One region of the Phenylobacterium sp. VNQ135 genome, then DNA from elsewhere that is predicted to be linked to it. Evidence: riboswitches for the same ligand, from Rfam matches in the RefSeq annotation. Region 1 holds a riboswitch; the other holds the start of a gene.
The links. A riboswitch is a leader RNA that binds a small molecule or an ion and turns the genes downstream of it on or off. The one in region 1 is predicted to bind glycine.

Region 1 (8,261 bases):
AGCGCCCGGATACGCAACCTGCGCCTTGGCGTCGGTGATCCGGGTCAGCTTGCCGCTCGCGACGTCCAGTTCGTAGAGGATCGTCTGGTTGATCGACGTGCGGTTCGACACCAGGGCGGTGCGGCCGTCTTCCGAGAAATCCGAGATGCTCCAGCCCCCGCCCGTCACCTGGGCGACCAGGCGCTCGCTTCCGGGTTTCGTGGGATCGGCGACATAGAGGTCCATGTCCGCGCCGTTGCGGCGGCTCGAGGCGTAGCCGATCAGCTTGCCGTCCGGGCTCCAGGCGCCGAACCAGTTGCGGCTCTTGCCATCGGTAAGCAGGTGCAGCCGGCCGTCCTTCAGGGTGTAGAGCTGGTAGAACTCGCCGCCGCCGACGTCCTTCTGCACGACCGTCGTCGCGCCGTCGGGCGACAGCGCCGCGAACATGATCGGCTCATCCTCGAAGCTCACCTGCCGCCGGTCGCCATAGGGCGCCTGGACGATATGCAGCTGCTCCGTCGCGCCGAAGCGCGTTTTGATCAGCATCGATCGATCGGCGGCGTTCCAGCCGAGGAACGCCGCTCGGCGCGCCTGCAGATAGGGTCGCGTCGCGTCGGCCAGAGACTCGGGAACGGACGGCAGGCCGTCGGCGACGACGGCCGCCGGCGGCTTGACCGCGGCCACGGCTGGGGCCGCTGCGCCGAGCATCAGCGCCAACGCCAGGGAAAGGCGGATGTGCATGGGGATTGCCTTGAGGGGGTAAGCCGCGGGCCGCTCGCAGCGAGCGGCCCGCAGGAAGCCTAGAACGCGACGCGGGCGCCGACCGTGAAGTAGCGGCCGATCACGTCGTAGTACGGCGAGTAGAGCGACCCGGGCGGCGGGTCCTTGTCGAACAAGTTGGTGACGGCGCCATACAGCTCCACGTCGTGGCCGCTGATGTTCTGGAGCCGGGCGTTCACCCCCACGTCGAAGTAGGTATAGGCGTCGATCTCGTTGTTCACGATGTTGATCGTCTTGTTGTACTCGCCCTTCGAGATGTAGCGCGCGCGGACGTAGCCGCCGTACATCTCACCCTTCCAGTCGACGCTGCCCATCACGCGCAGCTTGGGCACGCCCAGGCCGAAGGAGTAGCCCTGCGACCGGACGTATTCGATGACGCTGATGCCGTCGTCGGTGGTGAGGCTGTTGACCCACGTCCCGACGAGCCGGAGCTGCAACTGGCCCGACCCGCCTTCGAACAGCGCGTCCACCGGCGTCCGGTAGGACACCTCGGCGTCGATGCCGTCGGTCTTGTACTTGGACAGGTTCACATAGGTCGAACGCGTGCGGATCAGGTTGCCCGCGGCGTCGCGATCCACCTTGTCGCAAAGGGCGGTGTTGCCGTTGAAGCAGCGGGTGACCAGGTCCTGCGGCGCGATCGTCGTGATGACGTCGTCGATCTTGATGTCGAAGTAGTCGACCGAGATGTTCAGCCCCGAGACCTGCGGCGGTTGCCAGGTGACGCCGAGGGTCAGCGTGTCGGCGGTCTCCGGCGTCAGGCCGGGATTGCCGCCGCCGTTGTTCAGCACATAGACCGTCTGGCCCTTCACCGGGTCGTTGATGTTGTTGTAGCCGGTCGTGGTGGTGGTGAAGAGCTCGGTGAGGTTGGCCGAGCGGATGTCGCGCGAAAGCGTGATCCGGCCGCGGAAGCCCTCGAAGAACTCGTTGGTGGCGCCGACCTTCCACGACCAGATCGAGCCGGTCGTATCGTAGTCCGAGATCCGCGCCGCGGCGTTGAGGTCCAGCTTCCGCAGGAGCGGCACGTCGGCCACAACGGGGATGAGGATTTCGCCGAAGGCTTCCTTCACCGTGAACTCGCCGGCCATCGCCGAGAAGCTGAAGGTAGTGAAGGCCTTGGCGGTGTCGAGCGCGCCGACCGTCTGCTTGACCTGCTCCTTACGCGCCTCGACGCCCACGGCGATCGAGACATCGCCCGCTGGTAGCGCGAAGGGCTCGCCGCGGAGGCTCACGCCGCCGACGTCCAGCTTCGTCGTGGCGCGCTGCTGCGGGGTGCCGGTGACGTAGTCGATGGCCGCCTGAGAGGGCGCGCCGAGACCGAACAGGTTGATCGGAACGCAGTTGGTCTGGGGATTGGTCAGAGCGATCCGGCAGATCGGCTGCCCCGTCGTCGGGCTGATCACCGAATCCACCGCGTTGGCGAATTCCTGGCGAAGCTGGAAGCCGGGCGTGTCGATGTTGTTCTCGAACTCGCCGTGGCTGTAGTAGGCGCTCCAGCGCCAGGCTTCGTCGGCGAACGAGCCGTCGAGGGCCAGCGAGACCTGGGTGTTGACCCGCTCGAAGTCGATCTGACCGTAGGATAGGTCGGAGTTGAACCGGCCCATGGTGAAGCTGGTCTGGCCGGCGGCGGCCAAGGCGTTGCGCACTTCCGAGGACAGGAAGGCGTTGTCGCTCTTGATCGTCAGGTTGCCGCGGTTGTGGTCGCCGAACCAGATGTAGTTGTTCCACATCCGCGACCGCAGCACATCGGCCGTGAACTTCAGGTTGTCGCTGATGTCGTAGGTGGCGGCGGCCATCAGCGCGTAGCGACGCTGCGGCGTCACGAGCGGGCTGAGATCGTCGTTCGAAGGTCCTTCCCCGCCGATCATCGATGTGCCGACGACGGTTCCGTAGTTGAAGTTGCGCAGAGAGCCGTCCGGATTGAAGGCCTTGCCAGCGAGCACCCCGGACATGATCAGGCCGCCGTAGGCCGCGTTCGAGAAGCCCACGTCGCCGACGTTGATGAAGGCGCCGGCCCCGTTGGAGACTTGGGACCAGCGGCCGACGTTCTTCCGCGAGTTCTTCGGGATGACGCCGTCGTTGTCGAGATATTCGCCGCCGACCACCACGTGGCCGCGACCTCCGGCGAAGGACAGCCCGTAGGCGCCCTCGAGGCGCACCTCGGCCGCGTCGTCACGCGAGGAGATGCCGTACTGGGCGCCGAGCTTGCCGCCGTCCAACTCGCGATTGATGCTGATGTTCACGACGCCGGCCACGGCGCCCGAGCCCCAGGCGGCCGAGGCGCCGCCGGTGACGACGTCGACGCCCTTGATGAGCACGGTCGGGATGGTGTTGAGGTCGTTCTCGCTGCTGAAGCGGCGACCGTCGAGCAGCACCAGCGTGCGGCTGATGCCGAGCCCGCGGAGGTCCAGCGGCGCATTGCCTGCGCCGGTGTTGGTGCCCGTCGTCTGCGGCGAGGTGGTGGCCCGGAACTGCGGCAGATCGTTCAGGGCGGCGGCCACGTTCGGACGCGCGCCGACCAGCAGCTCTTCCGGAGTGACGTGCACGGTGGGCGTCGGAGCCTCGAAGCCGGCCACGTCGATGCGCGACGCGGTGACCACGACGGCCTCGACCTCGCTGGGTTCGGCCTTCGTCTGGGCGAGCGCGCCCGAGGCATAGACAGCAGCGAGCAGCGCCGGCGTGAGGCTGCAGCCCATCAGCAGGCGCGAACGCCCGCGGCGAGAGTTAGACATGTGATATCCCCTTTTTCGTTACGCGAGCGACAGCTGTGTTCGGCTTGGCGCCACGGACGCGATCTGCTGCCGCGCTTCGTCGATGAGGCTCATGCGCGACGGCTTCGCCGCGCCGGGCTGCGCTCCGGCCGTCCTTGCCCCCGCTGTCCTCGTGCCTGAGAGATTCAGGCGCCGCAGCGCCCTTGCTCCTTCGGCGAGGTTGGCGCGCCAACCTGCTTTCCAGCGTCAGTCCGTGCTCTGCGGTCCGTTTGCCTGAGCGTTTCCGGGGCGGTTGCGCCTTCGGCGTCGGGTCGAACCCAAATCTCTCCCGCAAGAGCAGGGGCGAGTAAGTTTGGCCCCAGCGGTCCTGTCAAAGCCCAACCAGGCGACCATCTCATTCCGGCACGAAGCGGAATCCAGGCACAATCTTGCGATCGCCACGCGGAGACCTCGCCTCAGGATTGAACCGCGGAGACTCCCGGCGGCGGTCTGACAGGTCGGTGACAGACTCCGCGCGGCGGCAGCTGCCGCCGCATTCTGCGTCACGGCTCCTGATTGCCTGCAAGCTGTGCTCAAGGCGCCACAGTTTTAGGCGCCCTGGAACGTCAAGCGGACGACGAGCCCCCGGCGTCGGCGGTTCGCGATCTCCATCTCGGCTCCGAAGGCTTCGGCGAGCGTCCGCACGATCGCAAGGCCCAGGCCGGCGCCGACCGTGCCGGCCGAACCTGCCCCGCGGTAGAACCGCTCGAACAGGCGCTCGAGCTCGGCAGGCCGCATCCCCGGCCCGCGGTCCCAGATCACCGCGCACGGTCGTCCATCGGCCGCCCTGCACAAGCGGACGAACACCAGGCCGCCGCCATAGACCGCGCCGTTCGACAGCAGATTGCGGAGCATCTCCTCGACCAGCACCGGATCTCCGCGGACGTGAAGTCCGTCGCGCAGATCGCGCACCCGCACCTCGGCGCGTGGGTTGGCCCGCATCACCTCCACCGCGGCCTGGCGAGCCGCGGCGTCCAGCCTGGCGACGCCCGCATCGGCCGCCGCCTCCGCCCTCGCGAGCGCCAGCAACTGCCGGAGCACCACGTTGAGGCGGCCGGACGCATCCCGGGAGTCCTGCACCAGCGCCCGCGCCTCCACGCCCCCCAGCTTGCCCTTGGCCAGCAGGGCGAGGTTCGCGGTGATGACGGACAAGGGCGTGCGCAGCTGGTGCGACGCATCCGCCGCGAACCGCTCCAGGCCGGTCGCCGAGCGTTCCAGGTTGGCCAGCAGGCTGTTGTAGGCCCTGACCACCGGAGCCACCTCGCTCGGGACTCCGTCCAGGGAGGCCGGCGCATAGCTGGCCCGCAGGTCCTGCGAGCGGCGCGTCAGTTCGGCGGCGAGCCGGCGCAGCGGACGCAGGCTCCAGACCGTCGCTGGCCAGATCAGCAGCGCCGCGCCACCGACCAGGCAGACCGGCAGGGCGATCAGACCCAGCAGCAGCTCGCGGACGCTGGCGCGCCGGGAGTCCAGGCTCTGAGCCACGGCCACCGAAACGGGCGCATCAAGGCCCGGCGCCTCGACCCAGGTTTCGGCCACGCGAACCGGCATGCCGAGCATCTCGCCGTCCCCAAAGACGACGGCGTCAACCCGCGCATGAGGGAGCCGCGGCAGCTCGCCATAGCCGGTGACCACGCGGCCGCGATGGCGCACGCCGTAGAAGACGGCGTCTCGTTCCGGCCCGTCCAGAAGGCCCAACGACCAAGGGGACAGCTGGACGCTCGGGCGTCCGTCCCTGACGCTCACCTGCTCCGCGATGGCCATCACGGACGCGGCCAGCAGCCGGTCGGAGTTGCGTTCCACGACCCGTTGCGCGAGCACCGCGCCGCCCGCCGCCAGCGCGACCGCCAGCAGCGCCAGCGGAAGCACCTGGGCCAGCAGCAGCCGGAGCGCCAGACTGGACGGCGGCCTCAAGGATCCAGCCTGTAGCCCACGCCGCGCAGGGTGCGCAGGCGCGGTCCGTCGGGCGCCAGCTTGCGCCGCAAGCGACCGACGTGGACATCCAGGACGTTCGGCGAAATGGCCGTCTCGTCGGGGAACATCTCGGCCACGAGCTGTTCGCGCGTGACGACCCTGCTCGGCCGCGTCGCCAGCACCTTGAGGGCCGCCCACTCCCGCGGGCGCAGGTCCAGCGGCCGCCCCGCGACCGCCGCGCTGCCCGCCTGCAGGTCGCACGTCAGAGGCCCCACCGTGAGGACATTGGCGGCGGCGCCCCCCTTCCGCCGGACGACGGCCCGCACCCGGGCCACCAGTTCCTCCGGCTCGAACGGCTTCAGCACGTAGTCGTCCGCCCCCATGTCCAGGCCGGCGATGCGGTCGGGCACCGCGTCCCGCGCCGTCAAGACGACGATCGGCAGGTCCGACCCGCTGCGCCGGATGCGTGCGAGGATCTCGAAGCCGTCGATATCCGGCAGACCGATGTCCAGTATCAGCGCGTCGAACGTGGACGCGGCCGCCTCGGCCAGGGCTTCCGCGCCCGTGGCGGCCCAATGCGGCTCGTGGCCAGCCCCCGACAGGGACGCAGCGAGGGACCGCCAGAGCGGCGCGTCGTCCTCGACAACTAGGATCTTCATGGCGATGCTTGGGCCGAGGCGGAAACGGGGGAGCGACCTTGGCCATCGGAGCGCAGCCCGCCGTGGGGGTCAAGCCGACCCGCCGCGGGCTCCTGATGACGCTTCCCGCGCTGGGGCTGGGCGGCTGCGGCATGGCCGACGAGGGCTGGACAGCCCGCGCCGCACGGCGCGAGGGCGAAGTGGTAATCTACGCCAACAACGACGTGGCCGGCGCGGTGGCCGAAGGATTCGAGCGCCGACACCCCGGTGTGAAGGTCCGCTTCCGCGAGCTGAACTCGGTCGGAGTCCGCGACGCCGTCATCGCCGAAGACCGCTCGGGGAAGCCCATCGCCGACATCGCCTGGAGCACGGCGATGGACCTGCAGGTGAAGCTCGTGAACGACGGCTACGCCCAGCCAGTGCATCTGGCTGAAGCCGCTGCTTTCCCGCGGTGGGCGGTCTGGCGGAATCGGGGCTTTGCAGTGACCGCCGAGCCGGTCGGTTTCGCCTACAACGGGCGTCTTCTGGGCGAGGTCCCCAGGAGCCACGCCGCCCTGCTTCTGAGCTTGCAGCGGGACCCGTCGGCCTGGCGCGGCAAGCTCGCCCTCTATGATCCGGAGAAGAGCGCCGTCGGGTTCATGTACATGTCCGCCGACACGCAGATCTATCCTCAGGGCTGGGAGCTGCTCGAAGCGATCGCCCGGTCGCGGCCGGGGCTCTATGTGCCGGGCGGCGCCATCATGCGGCGCCTATCGAGCGGCGAGCACCTGCTGGCCTACAACATGACGCTCACCTACGCCGACTGGTGGGCCCGCAACCGCGACGCCAGCATCCGCTTCCTGGCGCCGTCCGACTATCATCTCGTCATCTCAAGCGTGGCCTTCATCCCCCGCGCCGCGCCCCATCCTCACGCAGCCCGGCTGTTCCTCGCCTACCTGCTTTCCGCGGAAGGGCAGGAAAAGTTGCGGCTGGGCCGGTTGCGCCCGTTGCGTGGATACACGGGGGCCGAATCGCCCGGGGCGCGGCACATCCGGGTCGGTCCGGGCCTCCTTGCCAACCTCGACGAGATGCGGCGAACGAGCATGCTCGAGCGTTGGCGCGACGCCCTCCAGTCCCAGCCGGGTAGCGGAAGCGCCGTGGGATCTGACTAGAATTGGCCGACATCGCCTTGGAGCACGCATGACCAAACTGATCCTGAGCGTCACCGGCAGCGACCGGCCGGGGCTGACCGAGGCGCTGGCGGCGGCCGTGCTGGCGGCAGGCGGCAACTGGCTGGAGAGCCATCTGAGCCGGTTAGGCGGCCTCTACGTCGGCTCGGTGCTTGTGGAGGTCGCGGGCGGCGGGGCCGAGGCGCTGCGCCAGGCGGTGGGCGAGGTGGACGGTCGAGGTCTCGAAGTGCGCGTCGCCGCGGCCCTTGAGGCGCCGACGCCGGAACACGGCGATGTCCTGGCGCTCGACGTCGTTGGGCAGGACCGGCCAGGGATCGTCCATCAGGTGACCCGGGCGCTGACCGCCATCGGCGTCAACATCGAGTCCTTCGACACACGGCTGAGCGTCGAGGCTCATTCGGGAGCGCCGCTGTTCCACCTGGACGCCCGAGTGCGGCTGCCGGCCGGGGTGGACGCGGGCCGTGTCCAGGGGGCCCTGGAGGCGATCTCGGCCGAGATCATGGTCGACATCGCGGTTTCTCCGGCCTAGGCACCTCATCGCCTTTCGGGGCGACGACCCGTTCAGAAGCGAGACGTTCATGATCACCACCGGCGACCACCTGCGCCAGGCGCGCGAGGCCATGGGCTGGTCGCCGGCCGACCTCGCCCGCGCGCTGCGGTTCCAGGAGAACCACGGCGCGAGCCGCATCCTGGAGATGGAGTCGGGGAAGCGCCAACTTACCGGTCCGGTGACGGTCGCGGTGGAGGCGCTGCTGCGTGGCTTCCTGCCCGACGGCTTCGAGCCTCCCCCACGCTAGGCGGGGCGGCGGGCGCTCCCGCGCCGCGCGATTGGCCGACGTTACGCCAAAGGCGCGTGCGCACGTCCGCTTGGGAGCCTATAAGCGTCCTGACCGTTGAAGCGTCACAGTAACGATCGCGAGGGCCTTTGCCCCATTCCTCCCTCCTGCGCCTGACCGAGCTCGAGCTCGACGCCCTGACCGAACTGATCAACGTCGGCGTCGGTCGCGCGGCCGCCAACCTCGCGACCATGTGCGGCG
Region 2 (8,261 bases), on a different contig from region 1:
TGGCCCGCGTCGATGTACAGCGTCCCGCCGCGGTGCAGGCACATGTGCAGGATGGCGTTGGCCCCCAGGCTGTGGCTCCAGGGCGCCGAGTGCAGCAGCACCGGCGGGTCGGGGTCGTCGAAACAGGCCGCGATCTGGGCCGAGTTCAGACTGATCTCGCGGTGCGCGCAGATCACCGCCTTGGGCAGGCCCGTCGACCCCGACGTCAGCAGATACTTGGCGTGCTGCTCCGGCCGGCAGGTGAAGTCCGCCGCCTGTTCCCGGTAGAGCCGCTCCAGCGGCGTGTGGCCCGCGCCGGCGTTCAGGCCCGCGATCACCGGCAGCCCCGCCAGGGCCTCGCACGACAGCCCGTCGGCGAACAGGCCCGCATCCTCGGTATAGACGGCCGCCGGCTTCAGCACCTCGCAGGCGTGCGCCAGCCGCGTCAGGTTCGCTCCCGGCAGGCCATACTGCGGCGACACCGGCGCCGCCGGCATCCCCTGGCTCATGGCCGCATACTTGATCAGCGCATGGTCGATCCCGTTCCGCGCCAGGATCAGCAGCGGCCGCTCGCCCGTGACGCCCAGGTCGCGCAGGCCGCCGGCCAGCGCCGCGATCCGCTGCCTCGCCTCGGCGAACGTCACCGTCCGCCATCCGTCCCCGCTGCGCTCGGCCAGCCACACCCGGTCGGGCGCCTCGGCGGCCCAGAGGTCCAGGGCCGAGGTCATCGTCTGGTGACGGGTGGAATAGGGCGTCGGGTTGGTCAGGACGTATTCGCCGCCCGGCCGCTGCTCGACGTCCAGCCGGCGGGGCGCGTAGCGAGGGTCCCGGAACGGCGCGGTTTCGGTGCGGAGCTCGGCGTCCATGCCCCTGGGTTAAGGTTCGACGCAGGGGAAGTCCACCGTCTCCGACCCTTCGGCGCGTCAGTCGCCGGTCATCACCGGGCGCACCTCCACCTTGGAGCCCGGCGCCCCGGGGATCCTGCGGGCGATCGCCAGGGCCGCCTCCAGGTCTGCGGCCTCCACGACGTAGTAGCCGCCCAGGTGCTCCTTGGTCTCGGTGTAGGGGCCGTCCAGCACGGCGTGCCGGCCGTCGCCGCCGCGCACCACCGTCATCGCCGTCTCGGGCGGCTGCAGCCCGGCGCCGTCGCTCATCACGCCGCTCCGCCGCAGCTCCGTCGCCAGCGCCATGTGCTCGGCCACCACCCGCTCCAGCAGCTTCAGCCCCGCCTCGCCCTCATAGGCCTCGGCCGGGTCGTAGATCAGCAGCATGTATTTCATGGCGGAGTTCTCCCTTTCTCGTGCTCGGCCCTCAGGACGCGCGGCGGCCAAGCCGGCCCGACACGGGTCTTTCGTCCTCGCTCACTTTTTTCCGTCGCCTTCGCGTCGGCCCGGATGGCGGCTATGGGTGCCGCCTCAGTCCGGGGGAGTTCTCCGCCTTGCGCAACATCCTGATCGCCGCCGTCCTCGCCGCGGCCCCCGTCGCGGCCCCGTCGTCCGTCCGGGCCCAGACCGCGCCCGCCCCGCCGGACGCCCACGTCCGCGCCCTGGCCGCCGGCTACAAGGCGGCCTTCCTGTGCTCCAACCTGTTCAACGCCGGCATGAGCCCCGAGCAGGTGGCGAAGGACGACCTCGAGGGCATCTATCCCGACTACCAGCAGCTCGTCCGCGACCTGCCCGCCGAGATCGACCGCGACGCCCGCCGGGTCAGCGTCCGCTTCGACGAGCGCCTGCCGCCCCGCATCGCCGCCTGGCGCCCCAACCTGGGCTGCAGCCAGCTGCCGGTGGGCGCGCCCGCCGACCTCGCCGCCCGCCTCCCGCAGGTGACGCTGGCCAGGCCGCAGGCCGACGCCCGCGCCTGGCCCGACGGCGAGGCCGGCATCCGTCCGCGCCCGTCGGCGAAGCTGAAGGCCGCCGTGGCCAGGAGCTTCGACTCCGCTGCCTACGGCGCCGGCACGAAGACCACCGCCGTCGTCGTGGTGAAGGACGGGAAGATCGTCGCCGAGCAGTACCGCGCCGACTTCACCCCGCTCACGCCCCAGCGCACCTGGTCGGCCGCCAAGAGCCTGACCGCCACCGTCGTCGGCCGCGCCGTCCAGCTCGGCCACGTCAAGGTCGACGAGCCCGTCAACATTCCCGAATGGCCCGCCGGCGACCCCCGGCGCCGGATCACGCTCGCCCAGCTCATGCACATGGGCTCGGGCCTGTGGACCGACGGCCCCGGCAACCGCACCGACGAGGTCTATCTGGGCGGCGCCCTCGTCACCCAGACGGCGGCCGCCATGCCGCTGGAGGCCGCCCCCGACAGCCGCTTCCGCTACGCCAACAACGACACCCTGCTGGCCGCCCGCGCCGTCCGCGCCGCCCTGGGCGACGGCCAGGCCGCCCTCGACTTTCCCTTCGCCGAGCTCCTCTGGAAGATCGGCATGACCCACACCACGCCCGAGACCGACTGGCAGGGGAACTACATCCTCTCCAGCCAGGTCTGGACCACGGCCCGCGACCTCGCCCGTTTGGGCCTGCTCTACCAGAACGACGGCGTCTGGAACGGCGAGCGCCTGCTGCCCGAAGGCTGGTCGAGGTTCGTGGCCACGCCCGCGCCCGCCCAGCCGCCTTCCGGCCCCGGCTACGGCGCCTTCTTCTGGCTCTACGGCCAGGCCCAGGGCCTGCCCGCCGACACCTACGCCATGAACGGCAACCGCGGGCAGTACGTCTTCATCGTCCCCTCGAAGGGCGTGGTGATCGTCCGCCGCGGCTTCGATCCCGCCGGCAAGCGGTTCGACGAGGCCGCCTTCGCCCGCGACGTCCTGGCCGCCCTCTAGCGGCCCTCAAATGAGGGCCGCCGGAACGGCCGGGACGCCCCGCCGTTCGGCCAGCGATCCGCTCGCGTGCAGGAGAAGCCGATGGTCGTGCGTCAGGAAAAGCCGATGAACGAGGCCGGCCGCGCGCCGAAGGGCCGCCTGACCTGGGTGGCGCTGGCCGCCATCGCCCTGTTCCTGGTCGTCCTCGTCTTCACGATGTTCAAGCCCGCCGCCCCCGACAACCGCGGCGGCGAGGCCCCTGCCGCCGCCGGCGCTCCGGGCGACGCCTCGCCCGCGCCGGGCTCCAAGGCCGCCCCCGGCTAGGCCGGCCTGTCGCGGGTCATCTCCACCATCGTCGGGCGGAAGCCCACCGAGGCGAACAGCCGCTGGGCGCCCGCGTTGGGATAGGCCGCCGACAGCACCACCTGCGGCGCGCCCAGCGCCTCCAGCCGCTCGATCGCCGCCAGCAGCAGCCGCCGTCCCACGCCGCGCCCCTGTTCGGCCGGGTCCACCACCAGGTCGTAGACCACGCCCGCCGGCCCGCGCAGGGCCAGCCAGTCCATCCCCTCCAGCGCCCCATAGGCATAGCCGACCAGGCGTCCTTCCGCGTCCGCCGCCGCCAGCACCACCACGTCGCGCTTCCCGAGCTCCTCGACGAGATAGGCGCCATAGCCCCGTGCCGTGTCGGCCGTGGGCGCGATGAACCGCCGGGCGTCGAAGTCGTGGTGGCGCGCCACCAGAAGGGCGCCCAGTTCGCCCAGGCGGGCCTCGTCCGCCGCCGTCGCCGGGCGCAGGGTGATCTCGCTGTCCATCACCACAGCATATGGCGCCCGCTCACCGCCCGAACCAGCCGTCGCGTCCGCCCGGCATGGGGATCTGGTTCGGCCCCGGCCGCCAGGTGGTCGTCGCCTCCCGCTCGGCCCGCCCGGTCTCCGGGTTCGGCACATAGCCCACCACCGTCTTCTCGCCGGTCTCGGGGTCCTCCTCGATCTTGAACAGCCGGAACAGGATCTGTTTGGGCTCCTCCCGCACCTCGGGCTCTACCGGCTTGATGCGGAACACCTTCGGCGCGTTGACCCCGGCGACCCACCGCAGGTGCTTGAGCTGCACGTCCACGGCATAGGCGGTCTGCGGCGTCACCGCCTCGGCCAGTTTGCAGGCCCGGTCGGTCCACATCTCGGCCTGGATGCGCTTGCCGATCTGCACCGCGTCCTCGAACTCGGGAAACCGCCGCCGCCAGTAGAAGATCGTCGACAGCGACGGCATCGTCGGGTCCCTGCCGATGGCGGTCAGGCTCTCGCCCTCGCACAGCCGCTCGAAGATCGCCTGGGCGGTCGCCTCGCACAGCCCGAACGGCTGGCCCCGCACGCCCGCCGGCCGCCCGCCGATCCGCCGCGCCTCGGACAGCGCCTCGCCGAACTCGGGCTTCTCCCGCGCCCACTTGGCCACCGCCTCCGGCGTCGGCATCCCGTCCTCGGCGCAGATGCGATAGATCAGCTCGCCCGCCGCCACCCGCTCCAGCAGCCGCCGCGCCAGCGCCTCCGACCACCGCACATAGACGCGCGTCTCCACCGCCGCCCGCCACGCGGGTCGCCGCTTGCCCTTGGCCATCATGAGCCTCGCCGTTCCGGTTTTCAGATGCCGCGCCGCGATCCCGCTCCTCCCCCGTGCAACGGGGGAGGGGGACCACGAAGTGGTGGAGGGGGCGCTCACGCCCCAAGACGCACTCCGCAACGCTGCCCCAACTCTCCCACAAACGCGCGCGCAGGGCAAGAACAAAAGAAGAACTTTAGAACCGCTACCGCCCTCGCGAAGCGGGGGAGGGGGACCGCGCGCCGCAGAGCGCGTGGTGGAGGGGGCAAGCCCCGAGCGCCGCGACTGCCGCTCGCCCCCTCCACCCTCCGCTCTTCGCCCTCCGCCGCCACCCCCCTTCTCCCCTTGCGGGAGAAGGTGGCCTGCGAAGCAGGTCGGATGAGGGGTCGAGCCGCCCTCCGTCACGAACCCCGCCGCTCGCCGCCGATCCCAGCGAGACCCCTCATCCGGCCGCCTGCGGCGCGCCCTCGCCGTTCGACCTGCCACGCTCAAGCCCTAACAGGCGGTGCGCGTGAACACAGGAACCGCTACCGCCCCCGCGAAGCGGGGGAGGGGGACCGCGCGCCGCAGAGCGCGTGGTGGAGGGGGCAAGCCTCAAGCGCCGCGCGTGCCGCTCGCCCCTCCACCCTCGGCTCTTCGCCATCCGCCATCACCTCCCTTCTCCCCTTGCGGGAGAAGGTGGCCTGCGAAGCAGGTCGGATGAGGGGTCAAGCCGCCCTCCGTCACGAACCCCGCCGCCGCTCGCCGCCGATCCCCAGCGAACCCCTGATCCGGGCGCCTGCGGCCTGTCCCTCCCCATCAAAGGAGGGAAGAGCGCGAGCCATCGACGCCCACGTTCGGCCTGCTAGGCTCAAGCTTCGGCGGGCGGCGTGGGTGGAATGAGCCAGATCGAAAGCATCGCGACGACGCTCGCCAAGGGTGGCTTCATCGCCGCCGCCCTGGCCTATTGGTGGCTGGCCGGCAGGGTAGCTCGTGCGCGGCGCGGCGCCCGTATCCGCCCGCATCGGCTCCTGATCATCCCGTTCTTCATGGATGCGGAGACCCTCACCGAGGACGGCCGCCGCCACTACCGCTGGCTCAATCGCATCTGGGTCGCCGGCATGGCTTGCTGGGGCGTCCTCCTCCTCAGCATGATCCTGTGAGCCGGGCGCCGATTTCCGCGGAGCATCCCCCGGGGATGCCGCCCCGCCATTGATCTCACGGCAGGCTGGCGTTGAGACCGGAAGATCAAGAGCCTGGCCCCGCGAGCGGCGGAGGTACGCTGGTGGCGCCAAGCCGCCCCCACCCCTCATCCCCCGTTGACTCCCGTTCCACCTTCCCCGACACATCCCGCCAACTCTCGCGGGAGAGGCCGGATTCTCGGATCCGGCGCCGAAGGCGCAACCGCCCCGGAAACGCTCAGGCAAAAGGACCGCGCGGGCTGATGAACGCTGGAAAGTTCCTCCTTCGCCGATGACGGCGGAGTAGGGCGCCGAAGGAGCAGAGGGCCGCCAGGCTAGCGCCGGCCCGAAATCTCTCAGGCCCAATGGACAGCGGGGGCGCGAACGACGAAACCGGCTCCCCGGTTGTCGTCTCGCCGCATCGTCAGCCGGAGTCCGCGCCTCATGTCCGACACGCCCAACACCGCCGGCGACCTGCCCGCCGAGGCCGTGCTCAAGACGACGCCGCTCACCGACACCCATGTGGCGCTGGGCGCGCGCATGGTCCCGTTCGCGGGCTATTCCATGCCGGTGCAGTACGCCGACGGCGTGATGAAGGAGCACCTCTGGACGCGCGAGAGCGCGGGCCTGTTCGACGTCTCCCACATGGGCCAGGCCCGCATCCGCGGCGTCGCCCCGCTGGCCGCCTTCGAGGAGATCGTGCCCGGCGACTACATCGGCCTGAAGCCCGGCCGGCAGAAGTATTCCGTCCTGCTGAACCGCCAGGGCGGCATCATCGACGACCTGATGGCGGGCCGCCCGATCGCCGCCGACGGCTCGGGCGACGACGGCCTCTTCGTGGTGGTCAACGGCGCCTGCAAGGACAACGACTTCAAGGTCATCGACGACGAGCTCGCCGGCCAGGTGCAGATCGAGCGCCTGGAGGACCGCGCCCTCATCGCCATCCAGGGCCCGAAGGCGGTGGACGCCCTGAAGGTCCACGTCCCCGAGGTCGTCACCATGGCCTTCATGGACATCCGCCTGCTGGAGGGCTTCGGCGCCGAGCTGATCGTCTCGCGCTCGGGCTACACCGGCGAGGACGGCTTCGAGATCTCGGTCCCGGCGCATGCGGCGACCACCGTCTGGAACAAGCTGCTGGCGGACGAGCGGGTGAAGCCCATCGGCCTCGGCGCGCGCGACAGCCTGCGCCTGGAGGCCGGCCTGCCGCTCTACGGCCACGACCTCGACGAGACGGTCAGCCCGGTCGAGGCGGGGCTCACCTTCGCCATCAACAAGAACCGCCGCGAACAGCGCGACTTCCCGGGCGCGGCGCGGATCGTCAAGGAACTGGCCGAGGGCCCGGCGCGCGTCCGCGTCGGCCTGAAGGTCAAGGAAGGCGCCCCGGCCCGCGAGGGCGCCGAAGTCGCCGACGAGGCCGGCAAAGTCGTCGGCGTCGTCACCTCCGGCGGCTATTCGCCCACCCTGCGCTACGGCATCGCGCTCGCCTTCGTGCCGCCGGCGCTGGCCGAGCCCGGGACCGAGCTCAAGGTCATCGTCCGCGGCAAGGCCCAGGCCTGCGAGGTCGTGAAGACCCCCTTCGTCCCGCAACGCTACGTGCGGAAGGTCTAGGCATGGCCGCCGCCGCTCGCGCGCCGCAGGCGCAGTCATTCGACCACCAAGCCCACCAAGTTCACCAAGGCGCCCGCGTTTCTCTTGGTGTGCTTGGTGAACTTGGTGGTTCAAACAACGGCGCTGACGCGCCCACCGGCTTCTGAGGAGACCCCAGGATGCGCTTCACCAAGGATCACGAGTGGGTGTCGCTGGACGGCGACGTCGCCACCGTCGGCATCACCAGCCACGCGGCCGAACAGCTCGGCGACGTGGTGTTCGTCGAGACGCCACAGGTCGGCAAGTCGGTGAAGGCCGGCGAGGCCTTCGCCGTCGTCGAGAGCGTCAAGGCGGCCTCCGACGTCTACGCCCCCGTCACCGGCGAGGTGGTCGAGGCCAACGACGCGCTGTCCGGCGCGCCCGAGACGGTCAACCAGTCGGCCGAGGGCGAAGGCTGGTTCGCCAAGGTCCGCGTCGCCAACCCGTCCGAGCTCGACGCCCTGATGGATAAGGCCGCCTACGACGCCTACGTGGCGAGCCTCTAGCCGCGCGCAGCGCAATGATCTCGACCGCGGAAAACGCCGAAAATCGCGGAATGTGCAGCCGCCGACTTCCGCGCCCTTCCGCGTCTTCCGCGGTTCCCAATTTCCGCGCCTTCGGCGCGCAGGACTGACCCGATGAGATACCTCCCGCTCACCCCCGCCGACCGGGCCGAGATGCTGGCCGTGATCGGCGCGCCGAACATCGACGCGCTGTTCGCCGACGTGCCGGCCGCCGCGCGCAAGGCCGACCTGTTCGACCTGCCGCTGCACGCGGGCGAGCTGGAGGTGGAGCGGGAGCTCTCCGCGCTGGCGGCGCTCAACCGGCCGGCCGGGGCCGGGCCGTTCTTCTGCGGCGCCGGCGCCTACCGCCACCACGTGCCCGCCAGCGTCGACCACATCATCCAGCGGTCGGAGTTCCTGACCAGCTACACGCCCTACCAGCCCGAGATCGCGCAGGGGACCCTGCAGGTCCTCTTCGAGTTCCAGACCCAGGTCGCCGCGCTCACCGGCCTCGATGTGGCCAACGCCTCGATGTACGACGGCTCCACCGCCTGTGCAGAAGCTGTGATGATGGCCCAGCGCGTGACGCGGCGTGAGAAG

Region 2: linked by a shared signal. The riboswitch ahead of gcvT (glycine cleavage system aminomethyltransferase GcvT) and the one ahead of ACO2Q0_RS04005 (TonB-dependent receptor domain-containing protein) in region 1 are both predicted to bind glycine.

The regions. Positions count from the first base shown of each region.
Region 1 covers NZ_JBMSDS010000001.1:770,938-779,198, forward strand. The annotation lists gene ACO2Q0_RS04000 (prolyl oligopeptidase family serine peptidase) at 1-720, opposite strand, end outside; gene ACO2Q0_RS04005 (TonB-dependent receptor domain-containing protein) at 780-3,488, opposite strand; glycine riboswitch at 3,622-3,721, opposite strand; gene ACO2Q0_RS04010 (sensor histidine kinase) at 4,056-5,417, opposite strand; gene ACO2Q0_RS04015 (response regulator) at 5,414-6,076, opposite strand; gene ACO2Q0_RS04020 (ABC transporter substrate-binding protein) at 6,115-7,206, shown strand; gene ACO2Q0_RS04025 (glycine cleavage system protein R) at 7,235-7,753, shown strand; gene ACO2Q0_RS04030 (helix-turn-helix domain-containing protein) at 7,803-8,021, shown strand; gene ACO2Q0_RS04035 (chemotaxis protein CheX) at 8,150-8,261, shown strand, end outside.
Region 2 covers NZ_JBMSDS010000005.1:329,512-337,772, reverse strand. The annotation lists gene ACO2Q0_RS19425 (feruloyl-CoA synthase) at 1-845, opposite strand, end outside; gene ACO2Q0_RS19420 (YciI family protein) at 903-1,259, opposite strand; gene ACO2Q0_RS19415 (serine hydrolase domain-containing protein) at 1,418-2,800, shown strand; gene ACO2Q0_RS19410 (hypothetical protein) at 2,882-3,103, shown strand; gene ACO2Q0_RS19405 (GNAT family N-acetyltransferase) at 3,100-3,591, opposite strand; gene ACO2Q0_RS19400 (hypothetical protein) at 3,614-4,390, opposite strand; gene ACO2Q0_RS19395 (hypothetical protein) at 5,251-5,514, shown strand; glycine riboswitch at 5,705-5,796, shown strand; gene gcvT (glycine cleavage system aminomethyltransferase GcvT) at 5,977-7,140, shown strand; gene gcvH (glycine cleavage system protein GcvH) at 7,299-7,664, shown strand; gene gcvPA (aminomethyl-transferring glycine dehydrogenase subunit GcvPA) at 7,797-8,261, shown strand, end outside.